DNA from 3 places in the Xanthomonas sp. NCPPB 1638 genome. Region 2 is predicted to be linked to each of the others. Evidence: predicted binding sites of a transcription regulator. Region 2 holds the regulator's gene; each other region holds the start of a gene.
The links. Region 2 encodes FliA, which starts transcription of late flagellar genes. Its sites were predicted from a motif close to TAAAGTTTNNCNNNCNNNGGCCGATAA; they were not measured.

Region 1: a site for FliA is predicted at 2,680-2,706, ahead of ACCQ13_RS12000 (flagellin). Genes of this name have one in related genera too.
Region 3: a site for FliA is predicted at 4,409-4,435, ahead of ACCQ13_RS06300 (GGDEF domain-containing protein). Genes of this name have one in related genera too.

What each region holds. Positions count from the first base shown of each region.
Region 1 is NZ_CM192984.1:2,802,578-2,808,949, forward strand. Features, by position in the region: gene flgK (flagellar hook-associated protein FlgK) at 1-1,279, shown strand, start outside; gene flgL (flagellar hook-associated protein FlgL) at 1,279-2,484, shown strand; gene ACCQ13_RS12000 (flagellin) at 2,800-3,999, shown strand; gene ACCQ13_RS12005 (IS5 family transposase) at 4,149-5,249, opposite strand; gene fliD (flagellar filament capping protein FliD) at 5,445-6,372, shown strand, end outside.
Region 2 is NZ_CM192984.1:1,928,067-1,934,438, reverse strand. Features, by position in the region: gene flhF (flagellar biosynthesis GTPase FlhF) at 1-1,387, shown strand, start outside; gene ACCQ13_RS08340 (MinD/ParA family protein) at 1,374-2,258, shown strand; gene ACCQ13_RS08335 (RNA polymerase sigma factor FliA) at 2,255-3,022, shown strand; gene cheY (chemotaxis response regulator CheY) at 3,057-3,449, shown strand; gene ACCQ13_RS08325 (protein phosphatase CheZ) at 3,449-4,075, shown strand; gene ACCQ13_RS08320 (chemotaxis protein CheA) at 4,078-5,727, shown strand; gene ACCQ13_RS08315 (XVIPCD domain-containing protein) at 5,963-6,372, opposite strand, start outside.
Region 3 is NZ_CM192984.1:1,452,370-1,458,741, forward strand. Features, by position in the region: gene ACCQ13_RS06285 (efflux RND transporter permease subunit) at 1-1,010, shown strand, start outside; gene ACCQ13_RS06290 (SDR family oxidoreductase) at 1,045-1,776, shown strand; partial or broken gene ACCQ13_RS06295 (efflux transporter outer membrane subunit) at 1,770-3,185, shown strand; gene ACCQ13_RS06300 (GGDEF domain-containing protein) at 3,406-4,380, opposite strand; gene ACCQ13_RS06305 (hypothetical protein) at 5,027-5,311, opposite strand; gene ACCQ13_RS06310 (helix-turn-helix domain-containing protein) at 5,525-5,821, shown strand; gene tnpC (IS66 family transposase) at 5,894-6,372, opposite strand, start outside.

The DNA of each region.
Region 1 (6,372 bases), 870 kb from region 2:
GCTGGTGACCAAGTTGGTGAGCTACACCGGCGGCACTGCGGTGATGCAGGACGGTGGTTTCATGAACGTTTTCACCGCCGGCGGTCAGCCGCTGGTGGTGGGAACCACCTCGGCCAAGCTCACCACCGTCGCCGACCCGTACCAGCCGACCAAGCTGCAGGTGGCGATGCAGACCCAGGGCCAGAACGTCAGCCTCAGCGCCAATTCGCTGGGCGGGCAGATCGGCGGCCTGCTGGAGTTCCGTAGCAGCGTGCTGGAGCCGACCCAGGCCGAACTCGGCCGTCTGGCGGTGGGCATGGCCAGCACATTCAACGCCGGTCACGCGCAAGGCATGGACCTGTACGGCGCGATGGGCGGCAATTTCTTCAACATCGGCTCGCCCACCACTGCCGCCAACCCGAACAACACCGGTAGTGCCTCCCTGAGCGCCACTTTCAGCAACATGAGCGCGGTGGATGGGCAGAACGTCACGCTCAGTTTCGATGGCACCAACTGGAAGGCCACCAACGCCAGCACCGGCTCGGCCGTGCCGATGACCGGCACCGGCACCGCAGCCAACCCACTGGTGCTCAATGGCGTCAGCATGGTGGTCGGCGGCACGCCAGCCAACGGCGACAAGTTCCTGCTGCAACCCACTGCCGGGCTCGCCGGCACCTTGTCGGTGGCCATCACCGACCCGTCGCGCATTGCTGCGGCAACGCCGGTCAAGGCCACCGCCACCGTCGCCAACTTAGGCTCGGGCAAGATCAGCGACGTCAAGGTCACCAATGCGCAGAACCCGGCGCTGCTGACCCCCTCCTCGGTGGAGTTCATCGACGCCAACCAGTACACCATCGATGGCACCGGGCCGTTCGCCTACACCGCCGGCCAGACCATCAGCGCCAATGGCTGGAGTTTTGCGCTGGATGGCGCGCCCAAAGCCGGCGATACCTTCGGCGTCGGCCCGATGGGTGCCGGCTCCAGCGACAACGGCAACGCCAAGTTATTGGCCAAGGTCGAAGACGCCAAGGCGCTCAACGGCGGCACGGTCACGCTCAACGGCGCGCTGTCGGGCCTGACCACGTCGGTGGGGTCGGCGGCGCGTGCAGCCAGTTATTCGGCCGATGCGCAGAAGGTCATCAATGACCAGGCGCAGGCCAGCCGCGACTCGATTTCTGGCGTCAACCTCGATGAGGAAGCCGCCAACATGCTGAAGCTGCAGCAGGCCTACCAGGCCGCTGCACAGATGATTTCCACCGCCGACACCATCTTCCAAGCCATCCTGGGCGCCGTACGCTGATGACTGACCGTATCTCCACCAGCATGATGTACAGCCAGTCGGTCGCCTCGATGGGGGCCAAGCAGGCGCGGCTGAACCAGCTCGAATCGCAGCTGTCCAGCGGCCAGCGCCTGGTCACCGCCAAGGACGACCCGGTCGCTGCCGGTACCGCCGTGGGCCTGGATCGCGCGCTGGCAGCAATCACCCGCTTCGGCGAAAACGCCAACAACGTGCAGAACCGCCTGGGCCTGCAGGAAAACGCCCTGACCCAGGCCGGCGACAAAATGGCGCGCGTCACCGAATTAGCGGTGCAGGCCAACAATTCCTCGCTCAGCCCCGACGATCGCAAGGCGATCGCCTCGGAGCTGACCGCCCTGCGCGACAGCATGGTCAGCCTGGCCAACAGCACCGACGGCACCGGGCGCTACCTGTTCGGCGGCACGGCCGACGGCAGCGCACCGTTCATCAAGAGCAGTGGCAGCGTCACCTACAACGGCGACCAGACCCAGAAACAGGTGGAAGTGGCGCCGGACACCTTTGTCAGCGACACCCTGCCCGGCAGCGAAATCTTCATGCGCATCCGCACCGGCGACGGCACCGTGGACGCGCACGCCAACGCCGCCAATACCGGCACCGGGTTGCTGCTGGATTTCAGCCGCGACGCCAGCACCGGCAGCTGGAATGGCAGCAGCTACAGCGTGCAGTTCACCGCCGCCAACACCTATGAAGTGCGCGACAGCACCAATGCGGTGGTCAGCACCGGCACCTATAAAGATGGCGAAGACATCAACGCGGCCGGCGTGCGCATGCGCATCAGCGGCGCACCGGCGGTGGGGGATAGTTTCCAGATTGGCGCCTCCAGCACCAAGGACGTGTTCTCCACCATCGACGACCTAGTCGGCGCACTCAACTCGGACACCCTGACCCCGCCGCAAAAGGCATCGATGATCAACACCTTGCAGTCGTCGATGCGCGATATCGCGCAGGCGTCCTCCAAGATGATCGATGCGCGCGCCTCCGGTGGCGCGCAGTTGTCAGCAATTGACAACGCCAACTCCTTGCTCGAATCCAATGAAGTCACGCTCAAGACCACCCTGTCGTCGATCCGCGATCTGGACTACGCCTCGGCGATCGGGCAGTACCAACTCGAGAAGGCCTCGTTGCAGGCCGCTCAAACGATTTTTCAGCAGATGCAATCGTCGTCGTTGTTTAATTTGATCCGCTGAATTTGCGCAGGACACCCTGCGTTTTGTTCGCTCCCGCGCGGCCCGGGTCGCGTGGAAGGACGGTATTTATTATTTCAGGGTTATACCAAGTCTAAAGATCGACAGGGTGCCGCCGGATCTATCGCCGCCCTTGCTACACAACGTTCCTGCCTCTTGTCCCGAAGCGGAAAAGCGATAAAAAACGCCGATATCCGCTAAAGGTTCCCGATACAACGCCGTTATCCATCTCAGCAGCGGCAACGGCCAACTTGATGGCCCCCCTGCGGAGAATCCAGGCAAGCCCCCTTGCCGGAAAAATCGCTTAGGAGAAATCAAATGGCACAGGTCATCAACACCAACGTAATGTCGCTGAACGCTCAGCGGAACCTCAACACCAGCAGCGCCAGCATGTCGACGAGTATCCAGCGTCTGTCGTCGGGCCTGCGCATCAACAGCGCCAGGGACGACGCCGCCGGTCTGGCGATTTCCGAACGCTTCACCACGCAGATCCGCGGCCTGGACGTGGCCTCGCGCAACGCCAACGACGGCATCTCGCTGGCCCAGACCGCCGAAGGCGCGATGGTGGAAATCGGCAGCAACCTGCAGCGTATCCGCGAGCTGTCGGTGCAGTCGTCCAACGCCACCAACTCGTCCACCGACCGTGACGCGCTGAACTCCGAAGTCAAGCAGCTCACCGCCGAAATCGACCGCGTTGCCAACCAGACCAACTTCAACGGCACCAAGCTGTTGAACGGCGACTTCTCCGGCGCGCTGTTCCAGGTCGGTGCCGACGCTGGCCAGACCATCGGCATCAACAGCATCGTCGACGCCAACGTCGATTCGCTGGGCAAGGCCCGGTTTGCTGCTGCGGTCTCTGCTGCCGGCGTCACCGGCACCGCCACCGCTTCTGGTTCGGTCACCGGTATCAGCCTGGCGTTCAACGATGCCAGCGGCGCTGCCAAGAGCGTCACCATCGCCGACGTCAAGGTCGCTTCCGGCGACACCGCTGCCGACGTCAACAAGAAGGTTGCTGCGGCGATCAACGACAAGCTGGACCAGACCGGCATGTACGCCTCGATCAAGACCGACGGTACGGTGCAGATCGAATCGCTGAAGGCTGGCCAGGACTTCACCTCGCTGTCGGCTGGCACCTCCAGCGCCACTGGCATCACCGTTGGCGCCGGCATCACCACCGCGTCGGCCGCTTCCGGCTCCGCCGTTTCGACCCTGAGCAGCCTGGACATCTCCACGTTCTCCGGCTCGCAGAAGGCCCTGGAAATCGTCGACAAGGCGCTGACCGCGGTCAACTCCTCGCGCGCCGACATGGGTGCGGTGCAGAACCGCTTCACCTCCACCATCGCCAACCTGAGCGCAACCTCGGAAAACCTGTCGGCCTCGCGTAGCCGTATCCGCGATACCGACTACGCCAAGGAAACCGCCGAACTGACCCGCACGCAGATCCTGCAGCAGGCCGGTACCGCGATGCTGGCCCAGGCCAAGTCGGTTCCGCAGAACGTGCTGAGCCTGCTGCAGTAACTTGCAGCCAGCTGCCGCCGCAATACGGCAGCGTTCCGCAGCCGTCCAAAGCCCCTCTTCGGAGGGGCTTTTTTGTGTCCGCTGCCATGCCACAGTGGCCCGGGCAGGATTTTTGACGCAGGCCCGGCCCTGAGAGGGTGTTTACATAATTAACCAGTCAGCCGCGCCAGCAGCAATCGCGCTTGAGCCAGCCATACCCACGCCTCGGCCACCTTGGGCAGCCGATCGTGGTGCATGACGAGTCGGCGTGCACGGTCGTTCCAGGCATGCGTGCGTTCGACCACCCAACGCTTGGCCAGCACCACAAATCCCTGAGCACTGGCTTTCACAGTGAATAGGTCCGGCTGCTCTGGACCCATCCAACGCCCCACGTTCTTGTTGGCCGGATGCCGCACGACCTGTACCCGGATGTTGTGACACTGCGACAGCAGCTGCGCACACTGCCCTGCGTAACCGCTGTCGGTGTACAGCGTCTGGATGCTCGGATATTTTTCCATCGCCCGTTCCACCACCGGATAAGCGCCATCGCGGTCCTGCATGCTGGCGGCGGTGACGCTCACGGCAAGCAGCAATCCGAGCGTATCCACCACCAGATGCCGTTTGCGCCCTTTGACCTTCTTGCCGGCGTCATAGCCAGTGTCGCCACCTTGCGCAGAACCGCGCGTGGATTGTGCATCGATCACTGCGGCGGTGGGTTCTTCGTTCCTTCCTTCGCGCTCGCGCCATTGCCCGCGCAGGCGGTCGTGCATCTGCTCGAACTTGCCTTGCTCGCTCCAGCGGCGGAAGGTGCGATACACGTTTTGCCAACGTGGAAAATGTACTGGCAGCATCCGCCACGACCCACCGCTGCGCACCACATAACAACACGCATCCACCAGCGTTCTGCGGCTGATGCGCGGCGGCAAACCGCGCCCGCCTTCCTTCTCGAAAATATCCCTGACCAGTGCCCATTCGGCGTTGGTCAGGCAACTCGGGTAGGTCTGTTCCGGCTCCTGGCGAGCGTGCGCATCGGTATAGCCATAACGCGACTTATCGATCTGGACTTTCTCGATCGTTACCACCTCATGGCTAGGGCGGCGCTCGATACCAAGCCTTTTCAACGTCGAGACCACCGTTTGCTCATGAACATGCACGTTGCAGCGGCGGAGAAGCTCAAGCCTGATTTCCTCCAACGTCGCCGTCGGATCCGACGCGACGATGTCCATCAACACAGCTTCATGTTCGACTTGAATCTTCAGTGGGCGGCCCATTTCGATGACTGTCTGTGATGAGATGGCACTATTATATCATTATGTAAACACCCTCTGAGCAGGTATGGAACTTGCATCATCACTTCCCGCGAGCGTGACCTGTCGCTGCCGCTAAAGTCCTCGCGGATGCGGCCGATACCCGTCACGTAATCCCATGCGTCCGTCTGTTTCGGACGCCCACACGAGGAATGCAACATGGCATCGGTGATCAGCACTTCCGGCTCCGGTCTGGACATCCCAACGGTGGTGTCCACTCTGGTATCCCGGCAGAAAGACCCGGAGCAGGCGCGCATCAACAAGGCCGGCACCGCCGCGACCACGCAGCTGTCGGCGATCAGCCAGATCAAGAGCAGCATGACCACGCTCAAGTCTGCGCTGGACAAGGTCATCAGCAGCGCCGACACCAATGCCTACAAGGCCACGGTGCCGACCGATGCCGGCTTCACCGCCACCACCACCAGTTCGGCGGCGCCGGGCAACTATTCGGTGGAAGTGGTGTCGCTGGCGACCGCGCAAAAGCTGGCCTCCGGCGCGTTCACTGCCGATGCCACGGTCGGTAGTGGAACATTGACGATCGGCTATGGCGACAACAGCGTCACCGTGGACATCAGCGGCACCGACAAGCTCACCGATATCGCCGCCGCCATCAACAAGGCCTCCGGCGGCAAGGGCGTCACCGCCAGCGTGGTCACCGCCAACGATGGCCAGCACCTGGTCTTCAACGCAGTCGATTCCGGCACCAAGGGCGCACTGACCGTCAGTGCCAGCGACCCTAGCCTGAGCGCCCTCACCTTCGGCCCCGGCGTCACCGGCGGGCTGAACCAGACCGTCGCCGCGGCCGATGCGCTGGTGCGCGTGGACGGCTTCGAACGCACCTCCAGCTCCAACACCGTCACCGACATCGTGCCCGGCGTGGTACTCAACCTCACCAAGGCCGCCGAAGGCACCAAATTCAACCTCGGCGTCGCGGCCGACACCAGCGGCCTCAAGGGCAATCTCACCGCGTTCGCCGCTGCCTACAACACGGCCAACACATTGCTGGCGAAAAGCAGTAGCTACGACGCCACCACCAGGACCGCCTCCGCGCTGACCGGCGATTCGCTGGTGCGCAGCCTGCAGCAAC
Region 2 (6,372 bases):
GCCGACCGCCGAGACCGGCATGAGCCACCGCCAGCGCGTGGCCAACGCCGCCGAAGACATGATCGCGGCCATGGCCCTGCGCCAGCCGGCCAGCGTGCCGCGCCAGCCGCCGGTCGCTCCCCCGATCCGCAGCGCCGCACCGATGCCGGCCGTGCAGGAACTGGCCGCCCCGGTCGTGCAGCGCCAGGAACACGCGTTGTCGGCAGTGCCGGAACAGCTGTTCGCCGACTTCCTGACCACCGCCCCGGTGCCGCGCCCGGCCGCGCCGGTGCAGGCCGCGAGCCCGGCCATGGCTGCCGCCCCCGCCTATGCTGGCCAGGGCCAGGACGACGACGCGTTCGCCGACGCGGCCGACTTCGATCTGGACGAGGCCCTGCCGCAGATCCTGCCGCCGGCCGCCTTGCCACCGATCGTGGTCGCCCCGCCGGCCCCCGCTGCGCTGGCCGCCGTGCCGGTGGCTGCCGCGCCGATCCCGCAGAACGACGAAGAACTCAAGCAACTGCGCGGCGAGCTGGCGCTAATGCGGCAGATGATCGAGCGCGAAATGAACCGCCTCACCGACGAGCGCCTGCGCGGCTCCCCGGTGCGCGCGCAGACGCTGGAACTGATGGACGACTACGGCTTCGACGCCGGCCTCACCCGCGACGTGGCCCTGCAGATCCCGGCCGATACCGAATTGCACCGCGGCCGCGGACTGATGCTGGGCCTGCTGTCCAAGCGCCTGCCGGTGACCCCGATCGACCCGCTGGAACGCGGCGGGGTGATCGCCCTGGTCGGCCCGACCGGTGCCGGCAAGACCACCACCATCGCCAAGCTGGCGCAGCGCTTCGCCGCCCAGCACGCCCCCCGCGACGTGGCCCTGGTCACCACCGACACCCTGCGCGTCGGCGGCCGCGAGCAGCTGCACAGCTACGGCCGCCAGCTCGGCATCGCGGTGCACGAGGCCGACAGCGCCGAAAGCCTGCTCGCCCTGCTGGAGCGCCTGCGCGACTACAAGCTGGTGCTGATCGACACCGCCGGCATGGGCCAGCGCGATCGCGCCCTGGCCGCCCAGCTGAACTGGCTACGCGCCGCCCAGCAAGTCACCTCGCTGCTGGTGCTGCCCGCCAACTCCCATTTCGCCGACCTCGACGAGGTCGTGCGCCGCTTTGCCCACGCCAAGCCCCAGGGCGTGGTGCTGACCAAACTCGACGAGACCGGCCGCTTCGGCAGTGCCCTGTCGGTGGTGGTCGATCACCAACTACCCATCACCTGGGTGACTGACGGACAGCGGGTCCCCGACGACCTGCACCGCGCCAATGCCGCCAGTCTCGTTCTTCGCCTTGAAGATTTACGGCGCGCTGCCGATAAGCCCTGTACTCCGGAGCACAACCATGCAGTCGCGTGAATACGCAAAGCTGACCAACGCCTTCCCCCTGTCGGCAACCCGTCCCGAGCCCCTGGGCCCGGTGCGCACCATTGCCGTGACCGGTGGCAAGGGTGGCGTGGGCAAGACCAACATCTCCGCCAACCTGGCCGTGGCACTTGCCGACATGGGCAAGCGCACGCTGCTGCTGGACGCCGATCTTGGCCTGGCCAACCTGGACGTGGTGCTGGGGCTTTCACCCAAGTACACCCTGGCCGACCTGATCGCCGGCCGTTGCACGCTGGATGAAGTCATCATCGAAGGCCCCGGCGGCGTGCTGGTGGTGCCGGCCGCCTCCGGCCGCCGCCACATGGCCGAACTGGCCCCCGCCCAGCACATCGGCCTGGTCAATGTGTTCTCCGAGCTGGAGCGCGATCTGGACGTGATGGTCATCGACACCGCCGCCGGCATCACCGACAGCGTGCTGACCTTCTGCCAGGCCGCCCAGGACACCGTGGTGGTGGTCTGCGATGAACCGGCCTCGATCACCGATGCCTACGCACTCATCAAGGTGCTCTCGCGCGAACGCGGCGTGGACCGCCTGCAGATCATCGCCAACATGGTGCGCGACCCCAACGAGGGCCGCCTGCTGTACGACAAGCTCTCCCGCGTCTGCGAGAAATTCCTCGGCGATGTCTCGCTGAACTACCTCGGCCATGTGCCGCAGGACGACTGGTTGCGCCTGTCGGTGCAGCGCCAGCAACCCGTCATCAAGGCCTACCCTGCCAGTCCGTCGGCGCAGGCCATTGCAGAAATCGCTCGCCGTACCTCGCGCTGGCAGGCCCCCACCGTGCCGCGCGGCAACGTCGAGTTCTTTGTCGAACGCATCATCCAACGGGGAGTGGCCGCATGAGTACCGCCACCGCAACGACCGCCACCGCGCAATACCGTGCCGTCCAACGCAACAACGCCAACGACGTGGTGACCCTGCACGCCGACCTGGTGCGCCGCATCGCCCACCACCTGGCTGCCCGCCTGCCGGCGAGCGTGGAAGTGGACGACCTGATCCAGTCCGGCATGATCGGCCTGATCGAAGCCTCGCGCAGCTACGACTCCGAGCAGGGTGCCTCGTTCGAGACCTATGCCTCGATCCGGATCCGCGGCTCGATGATCGACGAGATCCGCCGTGGCGACTGGGTGCCGCGTTCGGTGCACCGCCGTGCCCGCGATGCCGCCGCCGCCGTGCGCAAGATCGAACAGAACACCGGCCGTGCCGCCGCCGCCACCGAAGTGGCCGCCGCGATGGAGATGCCGCTGCCCGACTACCTGCGCCTGATGGAAGACGCCGCACGCGGCCAGGTGCTGAGCCTGGAATCGCGCATCGAAGATCACGGCGAGCTGGACACCACCGCCAAAGGCGGGCCCAATCCGCAGCAGATGATGGAACGGGGCGAATTCGGCCGCGAGCTGGGCAAGGCCATCGGCCAATTGCCCGAGCGCGAGCAACTGGTGCTGTCGCTGTACTACGAACAGGAATTGAACCTGAAGGAAATCGGCGCCGTACTCGGTGTCAGCGAATCGCGCGTCTGCCAGATCCACGGCCAGGCCGTGGTGCGCTTGCGCGGCCGCCTCAAGGTATTCGAACTGGCCGATGCCGGTGTCGAAAATGACGATTGATTTTTTCGCGTATTTTTCGTGTTAGGAGCTTGATGTGAACAAGAACATGCGGATCCTGATCGTGGACGACTTCTCGACAATGCGACGCATCGTCAAGAATCTGTTGGCAGATCTTGGCTTCACCAACACCGCAGAGGCCGAGGATGGCAACAGCGCGCTGGCTGCGCTGCGCGCAGGTCCGTTCGATTTCGTGGTGACGGACTGGAACATGCCCGGCATGACCGGCATCGACCTGCTGCGCAACATCCGCGCCGACGCCAAGCTCAAGCACCTGCCGGTGATGATGGTGACCGCCGAAGCCAAGCGCGAGCAGATCATCGAAGCCGCCCAGTGCGGCGTGAACGGCTACATCATCAAACCGTTCACCGCGCAAACGCTGGAAGAGAAGCTGGGCAAGGTGTTCGAACGTCTGACGGCGACCGCCTGATGAACGCCACCGTCGAAGCCGATGCCGAACGTGCCGCGCTGATCGAACGCCTGCAACACGCGCTCGATGCACTGGAAAGCGGTGACCAGGTTGCCTGGCGGCGCGAGGTCGATCACCTCGCCGCCCTGCGCACGCGCCCGATGATGCAGAGCCTGAGCCGGCTCGCCCGCGAACTGGGACAGGCCCTGGGCGAACTGCCCACCGTGCCCGACGAGGCCGGCGAACTGGACGATGCCTGCTCGCGCCTGGACCATGTGGTGGAGATGACCGAGAAGGCCAGCCACCGCACCCTGGACCTGGTCGAGGAATGCCGCGTGCTGGCCAACCAGCTGCGCGACGGCGGCCTCAATCAGGACCAGGCCGCGCTATTGGACAAGATGCGCCACAACCTGACCGAACTGTCGCTGGCGCAGAGCTACCAGGACCTCAGCGGGCAGATCATCCGCCGCGTGGCCGGGATCGTGCGCCGCGTGCATGAGGGCTTCGGTGCGCTCGGCCTGCCGCCGAAGAGTACCGAACCGAAGAACGACGACGGCGGTCTTGCCGGCCCCGCCATCAAGGGCCTGGACCGTCATGCGGTGTCGCAGGACGACGCCGACGATTTGCTGTCCGGATTGGGGTTGTAACCATGAGTGCTGTTCCAGACGATATTGCTGCCGATTTCATCGTCGAGGCCCAGGAAATCCTGGACCGCCTCGGCGAACAGCTGGTGTCGCTGGAACAGGCACCAGACGAAGCCGACCAGCTCAACGCGGTGTTCCGCGGTTTCCACACCCTCAAGGGCGGCGCCGGCTTCCTGGCGATCAAACCCATGGTGGAGCTGTGCCACGCCGCCGAGGAAACTCTCGGCATGGCGCGCTCTGGCCAGGCGGTGTTGCAGGCGCATCACTTCGATGCCGCGCAGCAGTCGCTGGATTATCTGCAGGCCATGTTGGATGCGATGGGCTCGGGTGAACCCGTGCCGCACGCACCGGCCACGCTGATTGCGCAATTCGATGCCAAGAGCGGCCCGCCGGCGGTCAAGTCCGTGCCCAAAGGCGCCACCGCACCGGCGCACGACGCCCACGCACCCGCTGCGCCCGGTGCCAAGGCCGGCCCCAAGGCCGCAGCCAAGGCCGGTGCCGAGGCCGAGCAGACCGTGCGCGTGGACACCAAGCGGCTGGACGCCATCGTCAACCTCATCGGCGAACTGGTGCTCTCGCGCAACCGCCTGAAGACCTTGCGCACCCGCCTGCGCGATGAAGAACTCGACCGCGCGGTGAGCACGCTGGACATCGCCACTGCGCGCCTGCAGACCGCGGTCATGCGTACCCGCATGCAGCCGGTGAGCAAGGTCTTCGCGCGCTTTCCGAAGGTGGCGCGCGATGTCGCGCGCACCCTGTCCAAGGAAGTGGAACTGGAACTGATCGGCGCCGAGACGGAACTGGACCGCAACCTGGTCGAAGCCCTGGCCGACCCCTTGGTGCACCTGGTGCGCAACGCCATCGACCACGGCATCGAATCGCCGGCCCTGCGCGAAGCCACCGGCAAACCGCGTAGCGGCCATGTGCGCCTGTCCGCGCAGCAGGAAGGCGATTACGTCAGTATCGAAATCCAGGACGACGGCGCCGGCATCGACCCCGAGCGGCTGCGCGAGATCGCCCGCAACAAGGGCCTGATCGACGCCGAGGCCGCCGCCCGCCTGAGCACCGACGAATGCCTGCATCTGATCTTCATGCCGGGCTTTTCCACCAAGGTCGAGGTCACCGACATCTCCGGCCGTGGCGTGGGCATGGACGTGGTGCAGTCGCGCATCCGCGAATTGAGTGGTCAGATCCAGATCCAGTCCGAACTGGGCCGCGGCAGCCGCTTCATGATCCGCGTCCCGCTGACCCTGGCGATCCTGCCCACGCTGCTGGTGCAGGCCGGCGAAGCCGTCTACGCCTTGCCGTTGGCACGCGTGGTCGAAGTGCTGCACGCCCCGCAGACCTCGCTGGGCTGGTTCGACGGCCGCGCCGTGCTCGACCGCCGCTCGCATACCCTGCCCCTGATCGACCTGCGCCGCTGGCTGGGCGTGCCCGCCGAACAGCCGCCGCTGCTGACCGTGGTGCTGCTGCAGGCCGGCGAAACCCGCTTCGGCCTGGTGGTGGACCAGGTGCGCGGCCGCGAGGAGGTGGTCATTAAACCGCTACCACGCGCCCTGCGCGGCCTGCCCGGCTACGCCGGCGCCACGCTGATCGGCGACGGCCGCATGGCCTTGATCCTGGATGTGGATGGATTGCGCTCCAGCGATCATTGATATTCGGGATTCGGGATTCGGGATTCGGGATTGGGAGAATCGGGAATCGGGAATCGGGAATCGGGAATCGGGAATCGTCAAGACGATCCTGGTTACCTGATCTAACGACAACGGCCGCGTACTGCGGCCGTTGTCGTTTCACTACCAGCATCGCTGCCGATCTACCCCGCTACGCGCGCAGGCGGTTTGGCAACGGTCAGGGCGCCGTGGAAGTGATCCAGGAACCGTTATTTCCTCAACGCGTCATCGTTGGCCCAGGCGGAGCGACTGTTTGCTGCGATTGCTCAAGCGATTGCTGCTGCTCTCGCGCCTGCGATTGGGATTGATTAATCGATTGCACGCGCTCGAACGAGTGGTCTTCAGGTGTTTGCACCGCCTGTACAGTGGCCATGTCGGCACGGCGGTGCCCTGGGTCGCTCGGGGTACCCTGGACCAGGAATACTTTCTCTCCGGCCGCAAGCTTGTCTGTCGCGTTGTTGAGTAGCACATGGTCTACACGTGACAAGCCTTCTTCCTTTGCGAGTACGAGCAAGCTAGCCGTGATGCGCTGGCTTGATGCATCCCACTCGCGGCCATGCTGGGCATCGAGCTTTTGCACCCCATCCCTGATCTGTTGGTAGAGCGAATGATCCGCGTGGCCGGGGT
Region 3 (6,372 bases), 480 kb from region 2:
TCGGCACCTATCAGGCCAACGTGCCGCAGCTCGATGCCAAGGTCGACCGCGACAAGGCCAAGGCGCAGGGCGTGCCGTTGACCAATCTGTTCGACACGTTGCAGACCTATCTGGGTTCGTCGTACATCAACGACTTCAATCGCTTCGGTCGCACCTACCAAGTGATCGCCCAGGCCGATGGACCGTTCCGCGATAGCGTCGAAGACATCGCCAACCTGCGCACCCGCAATGCCAACGGCGAGATGGTGCCGATCGGCAGCATGGTGACGCTGGGCCAGACCTATGGCCCGGATCCGGTGATCCGCTACAACGGCTACCCGGCCGCCGACCTGATCGGTGAAGCGGACCCGCGCGTGTTGTCTTCCACCGAAGCGATGCAGACGCTGTCCAGCATGGCGCCGCAGGTATTGCCCAACGGCATGAACATCGAATGGACCGACCTGAGTTATCAGCAGTCCACGCAAGGCAACGCGGCGTTGATCGTATTCCCGATGGCGGTGCTGCTGGCGTTCCTGGTGCTGGCCGCGTTGTATGAAAGCTGGACGTTGCCGCTGGCGGTGATCCTGATCGTGCCGATGACCTTGCTGTCTGCGTTGTTCGGTGTGTGGCTCACCAATGGCGACAACAACGTGTTTGTGCAGGTGGGCCTGGTGGTGTTGATGGGCCTGGCCTGCAAGAACGCGATCCTGATCGTGGAGTTCGCCCGCGAACTCGAAATGCACGGCAAGGGCATTGTTGAAGCAGCACTGGAAGCCTGCCGCCTGCGCCTGCGCCCCATCGTGATGACCTCCATCGCCTTCATCGCCGGCACCGTGCCGCTGGTGTTCGGCCATGGTGCCGGCGCCGAAGTGCGTTCGGTCACCGGTATCACGGTGTTCGCCGGCATGCTGGGCGTGACCCTGTTCGGACTGTTCCTGACGCCTGTGTTCTATGTGGCGCTGCGTAAGTGGGTGACCCGTCGAGGGCCCGCTGCACCGGCTGTGGTTCCGCATGACGCCGTCAAGGCGTAATTCCTCATATCCATCATCCAAAAGGATTCAGCACATGAGCAACACCAAGATCGCAGTGGTCACCGGCGCCACCCGCGGCATCGGCCTGGAAACCGTTCGTCAACTCGCCCAGGCCGGCGTGCACACGCTGCTGGCCGGCCGCAAGCGCGACGACGCGGTGGCCGCCGCGCTCACGCTGCAGGCAGAAGGCCTGCCGGTGGAAGCGATTCAACTGGACGTCAACGACGACATCAGCATCGCCGCGGCCGTCGGCACGGTGGGGCAGCGTCACGGCCACCTGGACATCCTGGTCAACAACGCCGGCATCATGATCGACGACGTGCAACGCAAGCCGTCCGAGCAAAGCCTGGACACCTGGAAGCGCAATTTCGACACCAACCTGTTCGCGGTGGTGGGCGTGACCAAGGCGTTCCTGCCGTTACTGCGTCGCTCGCTGGCTGGCCGCATCGTCAACGTGTCGAGCATCCTCGGCTCGTTGACCTTGCATAGCCAGCCCGGTTCGCCCATCTACGACTTCAAGGTGCCGGCCTACAACGCCTCCAAGAGCGCCTTGAACAGCTGGACCGTGCACCTGGCTTACGAACTGCGCGACACCCCGATCAAGGTCAATACCGTGCACCCGGGCTACGTCAAGACCGACATGAACAGTGGCGAGGGCGAGATCGAGGTAGCGCAGGGCGCGCACAGCAGCGTGCAGATGGCGCTGCTGGACGCCCACGGCCCCACCGGTAGCTACACCCACCTGGGAGAGACCTTGCCATGGTAAGAACATTGCTCGGCACGGCACTGGCCGCGCTGGTGCTCGGCGGTTGCGCGGTAGGGCCGGATTACCGGCCCGACCCACCCGCCTCGGTCACGCTGCAGGGCGCGCAGAACGCGTCCTTCAGCGCCGAATCCCCGGTCGGCACCTGGTGGTCGCAATTCGACGACCCGGTGCTGGAACAGCTGGTACGCGATGCCTTGTTCGCCAACCACGACCTGCGCATCGCCGTGTCGCGTGTCAAGCAGGCGCGCGCGGTGTTCGTCGAACGTCGTCTGGATCAGGCGCCGCACATCGCCGCACAAGGCAGCTTCGATCGTCGCGAACAGCAGCAGGTGATCGCCGGCAATCAGCGCTTCCTCACCGAACAAACCACCCTTGGTCTCGATGCAGCCTGGGAACTGGATCTGTTCGGCCGCCAGCGCCGCGCATCGGAAGCGGCGCGTGCCGACCTGGATGCCGAGCAGGCCAACCTGCAGGACGTGCAGGTCACCGTGGCGGCCGAAGTAGCGCGCAATTACTTCCAATTGCGCGGCACCCAGAAACAGCTCGCTGTCTCCAGGCGCACCCTGAGCAATCTGCACGACACCCAGAAGCTGACGCAGACGCGTTGGGACCTGGGTGCCGGCAGCGAGCTGGATGTGCAGAGCAGCCTGGCCCGCCTGAAAGCCATCGAAGCGGATATTCCGTTGCTGGAAACCGCCGAGGCACAGTACCGCCACCGGCTGGCCGTGTTGCTTGGCCAACAGCCCAATGCGCTGGACGCCACCCTGGTCGCGCGCAGCATGCCGGCATTCGTGCGGCCGTTGCCGCTGGGCGATACGGCCGGATTGCTGCGTCAGCGCCCGGACGTGCGTCGCGCCGAACGCCAGCTGGCGGCAGCCACCGCGCAGGTGGGCGTTGCCACGGCCGATCTGTTCCCGCGTATCAGCGTCAGCGGCTTTGTCGGCTTCCTGTCCGGCGATGCAGCGCGGCTGACCGACGGCAATGCCAAGGCCTGGTCGATCACCCCGTCGATCAGCTGGGCGGCGTTCGATTTCGGCACCGTGCGGGCGCGCTTGCGTGCCAGCAAGGCGCAGGCCGAAGGTGCGCTGGCACAGTATCAGCAGGCCGTGCTACTGGCGCTGGAAGACACCGAAAACGCCTTGATCGGCTACGGCCGCCAGCAGGCGCGCCTGGCCATCGTGGTCGAGCAGGCCAATGCCGCACGGCGTGCCGAACAGTTGGCGCAGATCCGCTACCGCGAAGGTTCGCAAGACTTCCTCACCTTGCTGGATGCACAGCGCACCCAGCTGGCGGCCGACGATGCCCTGGCGCAGGCCGAGGCGGCAGTCAATGTCGGCGTGGTCGGTGTATACAAGGCCTTGGGCGGGTGGAAGCAGGGCCAGGCGCCGACGGCCGTTCCTCTGGCAATGGGTGCCGTCGAGGCATCCGGGCAGATGGCAAGCGGCACCTCGTTCGAGCGCGGGCAGACCGCGCGCTGACGATCCGGCATCGCGGTCTGCCAGTGCTGCTGGTCGACATCGTCACGCGGCGCGGGAGGTCCCGCATCTGACCGGTGACGCCGCGTCGCCCGGCGGGCGAGGACGCATGCGCGTTGTGGCGATGGTCGCCGCGCGCATGTCCTGCTGTCCCTTAGTCGGCAAGCCGCACGCTGTCGCGGCCGCTGTTCTTGGCCAGGTACAGCGCCGCATCTGCGCGCGAAAACCAGTCCTGCCAATGGGTTTCGCCATCGTGCCGTGCCGCGCCCAGCGAGACGGTGATGCGCCCGCCCGGCCCGCGTAACCCGTTGCGGATCACCTTGCGCAACCGCTCGGTGGTCGCCTCCAGTTCGGCCAGCGAAGCGGCGCGCAGCAGCACCACGAACTCCTCGCCGCCAAAGCGGAAGACCTGATGCGGCGCGCGTACTTCGAAGCGCAGGATGGTGGCCAGGTCCGACAGCGCCGCATCGCCTGCGGCATGGCCGTACAGATCATTGACCTCCTTGAAATGGTCCAGATCCAGGATGATCAGGCTGTTGAGCCGGTCCTGCGGTTGACGTTGCTGGATCTGGTGGGTCAGCGCGCGTTCGAGCATGCGTCGGTTCGGCAGGCCGGTCAGCGCGTCAAGCGACGCCAGCTCTTCCAGATGTACGCGGTCGTCCTGCATCCGCAGCGAAAACACGTAGCCCACCGCCAACGTGACCAGGGTCACCGCCACGGTCGACACGCCCTGGCCGGCACTCACGATCAGGCCGGGCAGGAACAGCAAGGCGGCCAGCAGCGGCAGGCTCAGCAATACCGCACGCTGCGGCCCACACAGGAAATAGTTGGTCGCCAACACCGGAAACAGCCAAGGCAGCGCGCCGTCGCCGCCGGTCCAGCAGGCCACCAGGCAACCTCCGACATTGATCGACGCCAACCAGACGCCACCGGCGCCCGTACGTTCGGCGATACGCATCCGCCAGCCGCGCCAGATCGCCAACATGCCCAACGTAGTGGTGACCAGGCACGCCACCACTTGGCCGGACACAGCCAGATAGACCGCGTAAAGGCAGAGCAGTAGCGCAGTGATTGGCCCAAGCAGCTTGACGATGCCCAGACGAAAATCCCGCCGCAGGTGGAGGATCACATTGAAGGTTCTTTAGGAATCTGCAACATTATCGACCGGGCTCGGCAGAAATTGAGCCAGCGGGTGCCGCGACCACGGGTCGGAAAATGAAGCGTTGTCTGGCCGGATTTTCGCCTGCTTGACGGCTTCGTCGTCGCGGCCTTGATGCCGCCGAGGCAGCCGGGCGTGCCCTGCTGCGCACAACTTGACAGATCTCTGGATGCATTGCCGCAGTTGGCTACCAGTCGGGATGCAGGTTCCGATTATCTGGATTTTTTTTGCACTGTGCCAGGTTGCTGCTAAGCAGCACAGGACCTGGCCGGACCGCAGGAAGTTGCTGAGACGGGCGGCCGTATCGCTCGCATGACAGCAAATGCGGGCCGGTTGGCCCCTGGCAAGCAGGTGCGCGGCGTCAGTCAGCTAGCAGACGGAACCGTGGGCCTTTCCGCATGGATCGAGACGTTCACGTACCCGCTGCTTCATGCATGAAAAAGGCCGAGAACCCTTGTTTTACAGGGGTTCCCGGCCTCTCCAGGACCTCATCGGTCCGCTCATTGGTGGAGGTGGGCGGAGCCTGTAAACGCCCTCAGACAATCCACTGATCCTAAACAAATTAGAACTCAATGGATGGGTTTGCTTTGATACCTCAGATGATACCCGACCACCGTCACAACCGTGGACGGATCCAATCCCAGACATCTTTGGCGAGCCATCCAGCGTATTGATCGACACTGAGTTTGCTCACAAAGAGGCGATCATTGTTGTCAAGCTTCTGACGGAGGTCATCACTCAACTGCTGAGCAGTTCCGGTGCTCTGCATCCATCGCACGCTTTCCAATCCGCTGTCCTGCGTGTTGGCGTAGCGCTCCAAATGCTGGATGAACTGGCGGCGCGCAGCGTCATAGTTGCTGCGTTCTTTGTTGAGGTTCCAAGTCACGACGTAGACAGCCATTGCACTTCCTCCGTCCCAAGACCCGTCAGAGAATTCCGACTACAAGGACTTGTCGAAGTCGACAATTACCGACCACCGGGGTTGCAACGAAGCAAAAGATACGCTAAACGTAAGATACGGGAAACGTAATTTACGAGAAACGTAGCTTACGTTCATCCTTGGGGCATGACTTCTCCCAACGCCCGCAGTGTTCGTGTCGTCTTCGCCGCCCGCATGAAGAAGCGGAGGAAGACACTTCGGCTCAGCCAGAAGGCATTAGGAGTGCTCATGGGACTACCAGAAGATGTCGCAGCCGTTCGAATCAATCGATACGAGCGGGCAGTGCACGAGTGCGACAGTGAGACCGCCCAGAAGATGGCTGATGCCCTAGGCGTCTCTCTCGCCTACCTCTATGCAGAGACAGAGGAACTAGCAGAACTCATCCAGGAGTTCATGCAGCTTCCCACCAAAGATCAGCACGCGCTTTTGGCTGACATCAAGTCTCGTTCCAAGACCAATCGTGTGCGTTAACTGGCATCACATGTGTCGGTGAAGTTCGAGCTAGCTGTGTAAGCGTCCGCCAACCTCACCTACCCCGAAACCTCACTCCGTGCGCAACGGCAGCAATTGATCGATGTCCCGATCCAAGGTCGTCGGCAGCCGCGCCAGGGTGTCATGCAGCCAGGCATGCGGTTCGATACCGTTGGCCTTGGCGGTGGCCAGTAGGCTCATGATCGCCGCCGCGCGCCTGCCCGCCTGCGCTGAGCCGGCAAACAGCCAATTCTTGCGTCCCAGCGCCACCGGACGAATCGCGTTTTCGATCAGGTTGTTGTCGATCGGGTAACGTCCGTCCTGGACATAACGCGTCAGCGCGTCCCATCGCTTGAGCGTATAGGCCAGTGCACGCGCGGTGCCGCTGTTGCCCATCACCGTCTGCTGCAACTCCAACAACCAGCAGTTCAGCCGCGATAGCACCGGCACGGCGTGTTCTTGTCGGTAAGCCAGACGCTCATCGGGCTTCAGCGCGCTGGCTGCCGCTTCGATGGTGTAAAGCACGCCGATGCGCGCGATCGCTTCAGCCG